One region of the Pseudonocardia ailaonensis genome, then DNA from elsewhere that is predicted to be linked to it. Evidence: riboswitches for the same ligand, from Rfam matches in the RefSeq annotation. Region 1 holds a riboswitch; the other holds the start of a gene.
The links. Region 1 has a riboswitch for S-adenosylmethionine ahead of ABD324_RS17490 (ABC transporter substrate-binding protein). Riboswitches for the same ligand answer to the same signal wherever they lie in the genome.
Positions count from the first base shown of each region.

Region 2: it holds a riboswitch for S-adenosylmethionine, as region 1 does, so the genes downstream of both, ABD324_RS06930 (aminotransferase class V-fold PLP-dependent enzyme) here and ABD324_RS17490 (ABC transporter substrate-binding protein) in region 1, are expected to answer to the same signal.

Region 1 covers NZ_BAAAQK010000009.1:342,423-346,901, forward strand. The annotation lists gene ABD324_RS17480 (TIGR03564 family F420-dependent LLM class oxidoreductase) at 1-278, opposite strand, end outside; gene ABD324_RS17485 (LysR family transcriptional regulator) at 347-1,222, shown strand; gene ABD324_RS17490 (ABC transporter substrate-binding protein) at 1,263-2,870, opposite strand; SAM riboswitch class I at 3,136-3,228, opposite strand; gene ABD324_RS17495 (NADP-dependent oxidoreductase) at 3,305-4,273, opposite strand; gene ABD324_RS17500 (TetR/AcrR family transcriptional regulator) at 4,264-4,479, shown strand, end outside.
Region 2 covers NZ_BAAAQK010000004.1:101,110-105,588, forward strand. The annotation lists gene ABD324_RS06930 (aminotransferase class V-fold PLP-dependent enzyme) at 1-1,310, opposite strand, end outside; SAM riboswitch class IV at 1,357-1,470, opposite strand; gene ABD324_RS37145 (putative leader peptide) at 1,948-2,034, shown strand; gene ABD324_RS06935 (hypothetical protein) at 2,324-2,653, shown strand; gene ABD324_RS06940 (hypothetical protein) at 2,653-4,470, shown strand.

The DNA.
Region 1 (4,479 bases):
ATCCCGAGCCCCAGAGACAGCCGCCCGCCGGTCGCGGCCTGGGTGGTGAGCACCTGGGCGGCGAGTGCCAGCGGATGGCGCGGGGGCACCGCCATCACCGCCGTCCCGAGCTCGACACCCGGAGCGCGCTCACCGAGTGCCGCGAACACCGTCAGCGGATCCCAGAGCGTGAGCTCCCCCAGCCACACTCCCGCGAACCCGGCCGCCGCCGCGTCCTCGATCTCCTCCAGCACCCTCGGCAGGGAGGCTCCGCCGTGTACCGACACACCGATCCTCATGTCGCTCAGCCGATCGCGCGCCGCCGGTCCCGGGCAAGAGCGGGCTACGCTGTGGGCGATCACGAGGCATGATCGTGGGAGGTCGGGTGGAGCTGCGGGAGCTGCGCTCGTTCGTGGCCGTCGCCGAGGAGCTGCATTTCGGCCGGGCCGCCGCCAGGCTCGGGCTCGTCCAGCCCGCGGTGAGCCAGCACCTCGGACGGCTGGAACGCGAGCTGGGGCTGCGGCTCCTTGACCGGTCGCCGCACCGCGTCGCACTCACCCCGGCGGGGCGCAGGCTGCTCGCCGAGGTTCGGGCGGCGCTGTCGGGGATCGACCGGATCCGGGACGTGGCCGAGGCGTTCGGGCGGGGTCTCGGCCGCACCCTGCGGATCGGGAGCACCCCCGGGCTGGAGCGCCGGCTGGCGGACGGCGTGACAGCGCTGCGGGCGATCGCGCCGCCGAGCGAGCTCGTGCTGGTCGAGGGGGACGCGCGGGCACACGCCGCGGCGGTCGCCTCCGGCGCCCTGGACGCCGCCCTGGTGCGCGGCGCCGGGCCCGACGGGGTCGTCGTGGGGTACGACCCGATCTCACTGGTCGTCCCCACGGCCCATCCCGCTGCGCGGCTCGACGCGATCCCGCCGGCAGCCCTCGAGGGTCTGCGTCTGCGCCTGCCCGCCCGTCGCAGCGACCCCGTCCTGCACGATGCCGTCCTGGCCCACACGGCGGCCGCGGGCGTGGTCCCGCACCGGGGGCGCGACGTCGCGTCCGTCGCCGATGCCGCCCTCGAGATCGGCGCCGGCGGCACCGCCTGGACCGCCATCCACGGCACCACCTGGCAGGCCACCACCTGCTCGGTCACCCTCCGGCCCGCCGACCCACCCCTGACCGTCCCGGTCCGACTCCTGCTCCCCGCCGGAGGCTCCTGTACGGACCTGCTGGTCGAGGCGTTCGGCGGGACTGGGTGAACAGTGGCGGACGCGTCACCCGCTGTTTCGGTTCCGACGATCAGGACGACTTCCAGGCGTCGTGGAGCTGGATGCGCGAGGAGGCGTCGAAGGTGACGCCGTGGACGCTCGGGGCCACGCCGAGCACCGTCGTCAGCTCCACGACCGGCACGTAGAAACCTTGCTGCAGCAACACCTGCTGGGCCTGCGCGACGATCTGCGCCCGCTTCGCTGTGTCCGGTTCGGCCGCCTGCGCCACCAGGAGCGGCTCGAGCGGGCTCTGCGGGATCCGGTAATAGTTCGAGCCGGCGACCGAGTACGAGCTGCGCAGGATGTCGGGATCGGCGCGGGTCAGGTTGCCCCACAGCGCGCTGAAGTCACCGGAGGCCTGGATCTGCGGCGTCTGGGCGATCTGCAGCTCCTGGACCTGGACGTCGATGCCGGCGGCCTTGGCCTGCTGCTGGATCAGCTCCAGCGTCGGCTTGTTGCTGCCCGCGTTGTTGGCGAAGCCCAGCGGGACGGTGAGGCGCTGTACGTCCTTCGCCCGGATACCGTCCGGACCGGGCGCCCACCCTGCAGCGTCCAGTGTGGACTTCGCCTTGGCCAGGTCGAACGCGACCAGGGACGACTGGTCCGCCCACGCGGGTGTGGTCGAGGCCAGGATGCTCGTCGCCACCTTGGTCTGCGAGGTGTAGACGGCCTTGACGATCTCCTGCCGGTTGATCGACAGCGACAGCGCCTGCCGCACAGCGGGATCGGAGACGATCGGCTTGCTCTGGTTGAACGCGATACCGAAGGCGATCCCCGGGTTGGGCCGGGCGAGCAGCTGGTCCCCCGCACCGGTCAGCGGTGCCTCGTCCTGCTGGCCGATGTTGCCGATCGCGTCGACCTCGCCGGCCTGCAGTGATCCTGCCCGCACGCCCGACTCGGGAACCACCCGGAAGTCGAGGGTGTCGAGGTAGGCCTCGCCGGGGTGGGCGAACAGCGTGGATCCCCAGTCGTAGCCCTTGCGCTTGGCGAGGGTCAGGGACGCGTTCTTGACGTAGTTCTGGATCGTGAACGGCCCGGAGCCGATCACCGAGGCGCAGCGGTCGTCGTCCGACTTCGCGACGGTCGCAAGCGACAGGATGCCGAGGCTGTGGGTCGAGGTGCCCTGCAGGAACTGCACGTTGGGCTGCTGGAACGAGACCGTGAACTGCGTCGGGCTCTGCACCGTGGTTCCCGCGTAGCCGGCGAGGTAGCCCTTCGGCAGCGTTCCGCGGGCTCCGATCTGCGGGACCCGGTCGAAGTTGGCCTTCACCGCGTTCGCGTCCAGCGGGGTGCCGTCGGAGAACGTCACGCCGGGGCGGAGGGTGAAGGTGTAGCTCTTCGCTTCCGGGGCGCTCTGCCAGGAGGTGGCGAGCCAGGGCTTGAGCTCACCGGTCTTCGGGTCCTGGTCGGTCAGGGAGTCGACGATCTGGCGCAGCGAGTAGATGGTGTCGTTGCTGCCGACCTGTTGCGGGTCGACGCAGCCCTGGTCGCTCGACACGGCGAACCGCAGGGTGCCGCCGGCCTGCGGGGTGCCGGCGGGGTCGGCCGCGGGTGCGGCCGAGGAGCCGCAGGCCGCGAGCGCGAGCGCGGCGGTGGTGAACAACGCCGGCAGCAGCGCACGGCGGAATCCGGGGATCATGAGGTTCCTTCGGTGAGGTACCCGCGGGCGCTCGATCGGTGCGGATCCCATGGGGATCAGGACGGGCCGGCTTGGACCGACACAGATCGACACGGTGCGGCCGGGCTCGGGGCACGGCCGGTCGCGGCGCGGGTGGGCGGGGACGCCCGGGGCCGTCACGGCCACGGGTGGTGAGGGCGAGGATCAGCCCCGACAGGCCGCGCTCGCCGTGCGCAGCAGGTCGACGTGCCGCCGCCGCGCCCCCAGGAAACCGCCCGGCATCGCTCCTCCATCGTTCCCGGCGTGAGCACCCGCACCCGAGGTCGGGGGGTTGCTGCGGCGTCGTCGAGCCAGGTCTCTCGGCCGCTCTCGATGGTGCCCGGTCGGGCGCAGGAACTCTAAGCGATTCGTCCGGTCCTGCGTCAATGTCTCGCCGACGAATGTGACCCGCGCCGCTAGTGCGTGTAGACGATCTTCCCGCGGGCGTGGCGGGTCTCGCTGAGGGCGTGCGCGGCCGCGGCCGCGGCGAGCGGGAAGGTCCCCGCGATGGGAATTCGCAACCTGCCTGCGGCCGCGAGGGCGACGGCGTCCGCGAGCCCGTGCTCCGCGAAGGGATCGGCGCCCGCGCCGAGTGCCGCGCCCGTCTCGTCCGCCGGCGCACCGTGGGACATGTGGACGCCGTGGGCGGCCGCGTCGAAGTCGGCGATCGTGACGACGCGGGCCGGGTCCCCCGCGATGACGACGAGCTCCGGTAGTGCCCCGCCGGCGCAGTCCGCCACCGCATCCACCGCGTCGGGAACCAGCGCCCGGACCCGATCGGCCAGGCCGGGGCCGTAGGTGGTCGGGATCGCGCCGAGGGAGCGCAGGAAATGGTGGTTGTGCTCCCCGGCGGTCCCGACGACCTGGAGGTCACGCGCGACCGCGACCTGGACGACCACCGAACCGGTCCCGCCCGCGGCGCCCTGGACCAGCACGGTCCCTCCGGTCGGCACCGCGAGCCGGTCGAGCACCCGGGTGGCCGTCTCGACGGCACCCGCGGCTCCACCCGCCTCCTCCCAGCTCCACGACGGCGGCTTCGGCGCCCAGACGGCCAGCACCACGTGATCGGCGTTCGCGGCGCGCCGCGTCATGGTGCTCATGCCGAACACCTCGGCCCCCGGCACGATCCCCTCCACACCGTCACCGACCTCGTCCACGACGCCGGCGGCGTCGAATCCCGTCAGGTAGGGGAACGACACGGGCACGAGGTCCCGGAGCCGGCCGGAGCGGATCAGCGTCTCCCCCGGCGACAGCCCGGAGGCGCGCGTGGCGATGCGGATCTCGCCGGGCCCGGCGTGCGGCTCCTCGACCTCGGCGACATGCACGACCTCAGGTGGCCCGTAGCGGGTGAAGAGCGAGAGACGTGTGCAGCGAAGTGAGGCGATCGGACGCCCGGGACAACCGCGAGCGGATCCTCACGGTGGCGCGCGCGGCCTTTGCCGGCGAGGGCCTCGACGTGCCGATCCGGAAGATCGCCCGGTGGGCGGGGCTCGGCCCGGCGACCGTCTACCGGCACTTCCCGTCCAAGAAGGACCTGCTCGCCGCCGCGTTCGCTGAGTCGATGGCCACCTGCTCGACGATCGTCGAGGAG
Region 2 (4,479 bases), on a different contig from region 1:
TCGACGTCCGCCTCGGAGGTGTTCAGGCCGAGGCTGACGCGCACGGCGTCCGTCTCGCCGGTGAGGCGGGCGAGGAGCGGGTGGGCGCAGAAGCGGCCGTCCCGCACGCCGATGCCGTGCTCGGCGGACAGCGCGGCGGCGACCAGGCCGGCCGGGACGTCCCGCACGGTGAAGCTCGCGACGCCGACGCGATCCGGCGCGTCCGCCCAGATCCGCAGCGGGCGGACCCCGGCGATGCCGCTGAGGCCGTCGACCAGCCGGGCGAGCAGCGCGCGCTCGTGGGCCGGGGCGATCTCGTCGATCACCGGGTCCAGGGCCTTGCACGCGGCGGCGAGCGCCGCGGCGCCGAGGACGTTCGGGGTGCCGGCCTCGTGCCGGTGCGGCGCGGGCGCCCAGCTGACCTCGGCGTGCCCGCCCTCGACACCGACGTGGGTCACCGCGCCGCCGCCGGCGAGGTACGGGGTGGCGACGTCGAGCCAGTCCCGGCGGCCGACCAGCACGCCGGTGCCGTAGGGCGCGTAGAGCTTGTGGCCGGAGAGCACCAGGTAGTCCACGCCCCAGGCGGCGACGTCGACCCGGCGGTGCGGGGCGAGCTGCGCGGCGTCGAGCACCACGCGGGTGCCGGCGGCGTGGGCGATCGCGCAGATCTCGGCGATCGGCGGGATCTCGCCGGTCACGTTCGAGGCGCCGGTGATCGCCAGCAGGGCCGTGGGCCGGGCGGCGAGCTCCTCGCGCAGCAGCTCGAGGGTCTCGGCGAGGGTGTCCGGGGCGCGCAGCACGCGGTGGTCGGTGCCCCGCCAGGCGAGCAGCGTGGCGTGGTGCTCGACGTCGAGGCACAGGGTGGCGCCGGGGACCGCGCCGGCCAGCAGGTTCAGGGCGTCCGTGGTGTTGCGGGTGAACACGACGACGTCGTCCTCGCGGGCCCGCACGAACCGGGCGACGACGTCGCGGGCGCCCTCGACCGCCGCGGTGCAGACCTGGGAGGCGTAGCCCGCCCCGCGGTGCACGCTGGAGTAGTAGGGGAGCAGCGCGGCGACGTGGTCCGCGACGGCCTTCAGCGCCGGGGCGCTGGCGGCGAGGTCGAGGTTCGCGTAGGGCACGGTCCGGCCGTCGACCAGCGGGACCGGCAGGCCGGTGCCGACGAGCTCCGGGAGGGCGGCCGACGTGGCGGTGGCCGGGGAGCCGGTGACCGAGCTGCCGGTGGCCGGGGTGCTGGACGGGCCGGTGGCCGACCCGCGCGGCGCCGGACCGCGGCCCGCCGGGGCGGGGAAGGTGGCGGGACAGGCGAGCGTGGTGGGCGCATCGGACATGACGGATCCTCCCGGATCACTACAGGACCCGGTGCTGACGCACAGGAGTCCGCGCTTGCCGATCGCGGTGCCGCGACGGCCTGGTCGTCACCCGGAGCACCCCGCCGCGGAGGAGGGTTGCCGGCCAGCGAGCCGGGGCTTGACGCTGGCGCTCTTGACCTGGCACCGACGGTAAGCGAATCCCGCGCGGCCGGTCAAGTGTGATCCCGACCCCAGGACAATGCCCGGACATTTGCCGGACGACCGTTCCAGAGTGGTGCGGAATGTCCGGGCCGGATGGTGGTGGGCGGCCATTGCGCCGCCATTACCGCGCCTTTCCCTGTCGGCCCGTCGCGACGATCACGGTCGGTGGAGGAGCGGTGGATTCCGGCTCGACGCGTGTGGGTGACGGCCGGGGCGTCGCGCCCGTCGGGCGCCGTGCCACGTGATCGGTTCCCGGATTTACTCCCACGATCGGGTGAATAAAGGGTGGGTGTGACAGGTCGGCGAGTGGGGGATCGGGGGCGCGAAATGGCGCCGAAATCGCGTGACCTGGGCCACGAAATGCCCCTCGAAACGGTTCCGGAACGGCGTGGGATCGCCCTTTGCCCGACCCCGGTGGCAATGACTGCTCCGTCCGGATGACAGGGTTTCGGCCATGCGCCTCACCGACACCTTCGCGAGTCGACGTCATGTCGACCTGCGCCGCGTGGCGAGTGCGCTGTGTAGCGCGACGGTGAGCTGAGACCCGGGCCCGTCCCCGGGCCCGTCTCCCCGATCCTCGCTCCGGCGCACCTCCGTCCCCGCGCCCTCCTCGCCCGGCCGCCGCTCGCGGTCGTCCGGGTCCGGACGCGGGTGCCGCACCCCTCGTGCCGCCGGGCCGCCCCGTACCCGGGAACGGCCCGTCGGGCGTGCGCCACGGCCCCGGCCCGCGCCCGGCCCGCCCCCGTTCGTCCACATCGGATGACGGGCCCGGACCGTGCGACCGCCGCGGCCGTTCGGCTCCCCACTGAAGAAGAAACCGGAGAAACACCGTGCCCCGACACCGTCACCGACCACCCCGGTCGGCCACCCTCACCCGGCTCGCCGGGATCGCGACCCTGACCGGCGCCGCGTTCGCCGTCCTCCCGGGAGCGGCGTACGCCGCCACCCCGGACCTGGTCCCGGACACCGCGCCGCTGCTCACCGCGCACAACGAGCCCGAGCCCGCGCCGGCGCCCACCGCGCCGTACGTGGAGGGATCGCAGACCGCGTTCGGCCAGGGCGACCTGCTGAACCAGGGCCGTGACGTCGCGCCGGCCGGCGTGCCCGTCACCGGGCTCGTGCAGTCCGTCGTCGGCGCGACGAAGATCCTGCCGACCTGATGCGCGCCCCGAAGAAGATCCTCCTCGGGCTGCTGGCCCTCGGCATCGTCGCCGGGGTGACCACGATCCCGGGCGGGGACGCGTACGCCGACGTCCAGACCGTCCGCTCCACCGTGAAGGGGGCCGACGGTAAGGACTACTGGGTCGAGAACAACATCGACGACGCGGCCAAGGGCTCCCACCAGGCGGGTACCCGTCCCGAGTACATGGTGGTCTGGGCGGGCGACGAGAACGCCGCCGACACCGTCGTGCCGGACGTGAAGAACCTGCCGGGGTCGCTGCAGAACCCGACCGACAAGGTGCGCAACGCCCTGCCGGGGCCGGACTTCATGGCCGTCGTCGACGTCACCAAGGGCTCGCCCAGCTACGGCAAGGTCGTCAACACCGCGACCGTCGGCCCGCTGGTGGAGAACGAGCCGCACCACATGCAGTACTCGTGGCGCAAGGGCGACAAGATCTACGCGGGCGGCCTCTACTCGGCGGCCACCTACGTGTTCGACGTGGCCGCGCTGCCGGAGCTCAAGCTCTCCGGCATCAGCCTCCCCAGCCAGACCCTCTGCGGGTCGGTGCCGGACGCGTACTGGGTGCTGAAGGACGGCACGGCGTACGGGACCTACATGGGCGGCCCGGTCGTCCCCGGTCCCTGCACCTACTCCAACGGCGAGGTCCGCACCGGCAACGGGTTCGCGGGCACGCCGGGCGAGGTCGTGCGGTTCGGGCCGGACGGCAGGAAGCTGGTCGAGGCCCCGGCCGCGACGACCACGCCCGAGGACCCGACCCAGTGCCTCAACATGCCGGCGCTCGGCCAGCCCAGCTGCGCGAACCCGCACGGCATCCAGGTCCGCGAGGACCTGAACACCATGGTCACCAGTGACTACGCCGAGCCGCGGACGATCATCCTCGACCCGGTCAAGGCGCCGTCGCCCTACCTGCGCCGGCCCACCGTGCGCACCTGGGACATCTCGGACCTGAACCACCCGAAGGTCAAGTCGGTGTCGTACCTGCCGACCGGGCCGCGCTCGAACGGTCAGGACCCGCTGCACAACGAGAACCGTGCGGCGATGGAGACCACGGTGACCAACCTGCCCGGTCACAAGGGTGCGTTCGCCCAGACCATGCAGGGTGGCGCGCTGTTCTACACCCCGGACATCACGGTTCCGGAGCCGACGTGGCGCGAGATCTACGACCTCTCCGCCGCGGTCAAGGAGCTCGACCCGAAGGCCGGCGACAACGGCGGCCCGTCGTCCAACGGTGGCTGGCTGCAGACCAGCCCGGACGACACGACGCTCTACCACGCCATCATCGGCCGCAAGCCGGGCGCGCTCGGCAAGGACGACCCGGGCACGAACGGCGGTGTGATCGCGCTCGACATCTCCAAGCTCGTCGAGTCCGGTGCCGACGCGCAGTGCTCGATCGACACCACCGACGAGATCGCCGCCGGCGGCGCCGAGGCCGACTGCCCGACCCTCAAGGGCGACCAGGTCATCAACCCCGGCAAGGCCGCGGGCGGCCCGCACTGGGGCGCCCTGGACACCCTCGCCCTGGGCGACGACGGCTTCTACCACCAGACCGACCAGCCCCAGCGCCTCGCGACCGCGAACTACTTCGTGGCCCGCACCGGCACCGACGGTGACCACCGGGTCTGCCTGGTGGACATCGCCGGCGACGGACCGCTGCACCTCGACGAGGACTTCAAGGACGAGAACACGGGCGACACGTGCATCTCGTTCAACCGGGAGCGCTGGCCGCACGGCGCCTTCGGCAACGCGAAGCCCCACTCGATGCTGTTCGTCGCGAACGATGCCGACGTCAAGTAGGAATCAGGC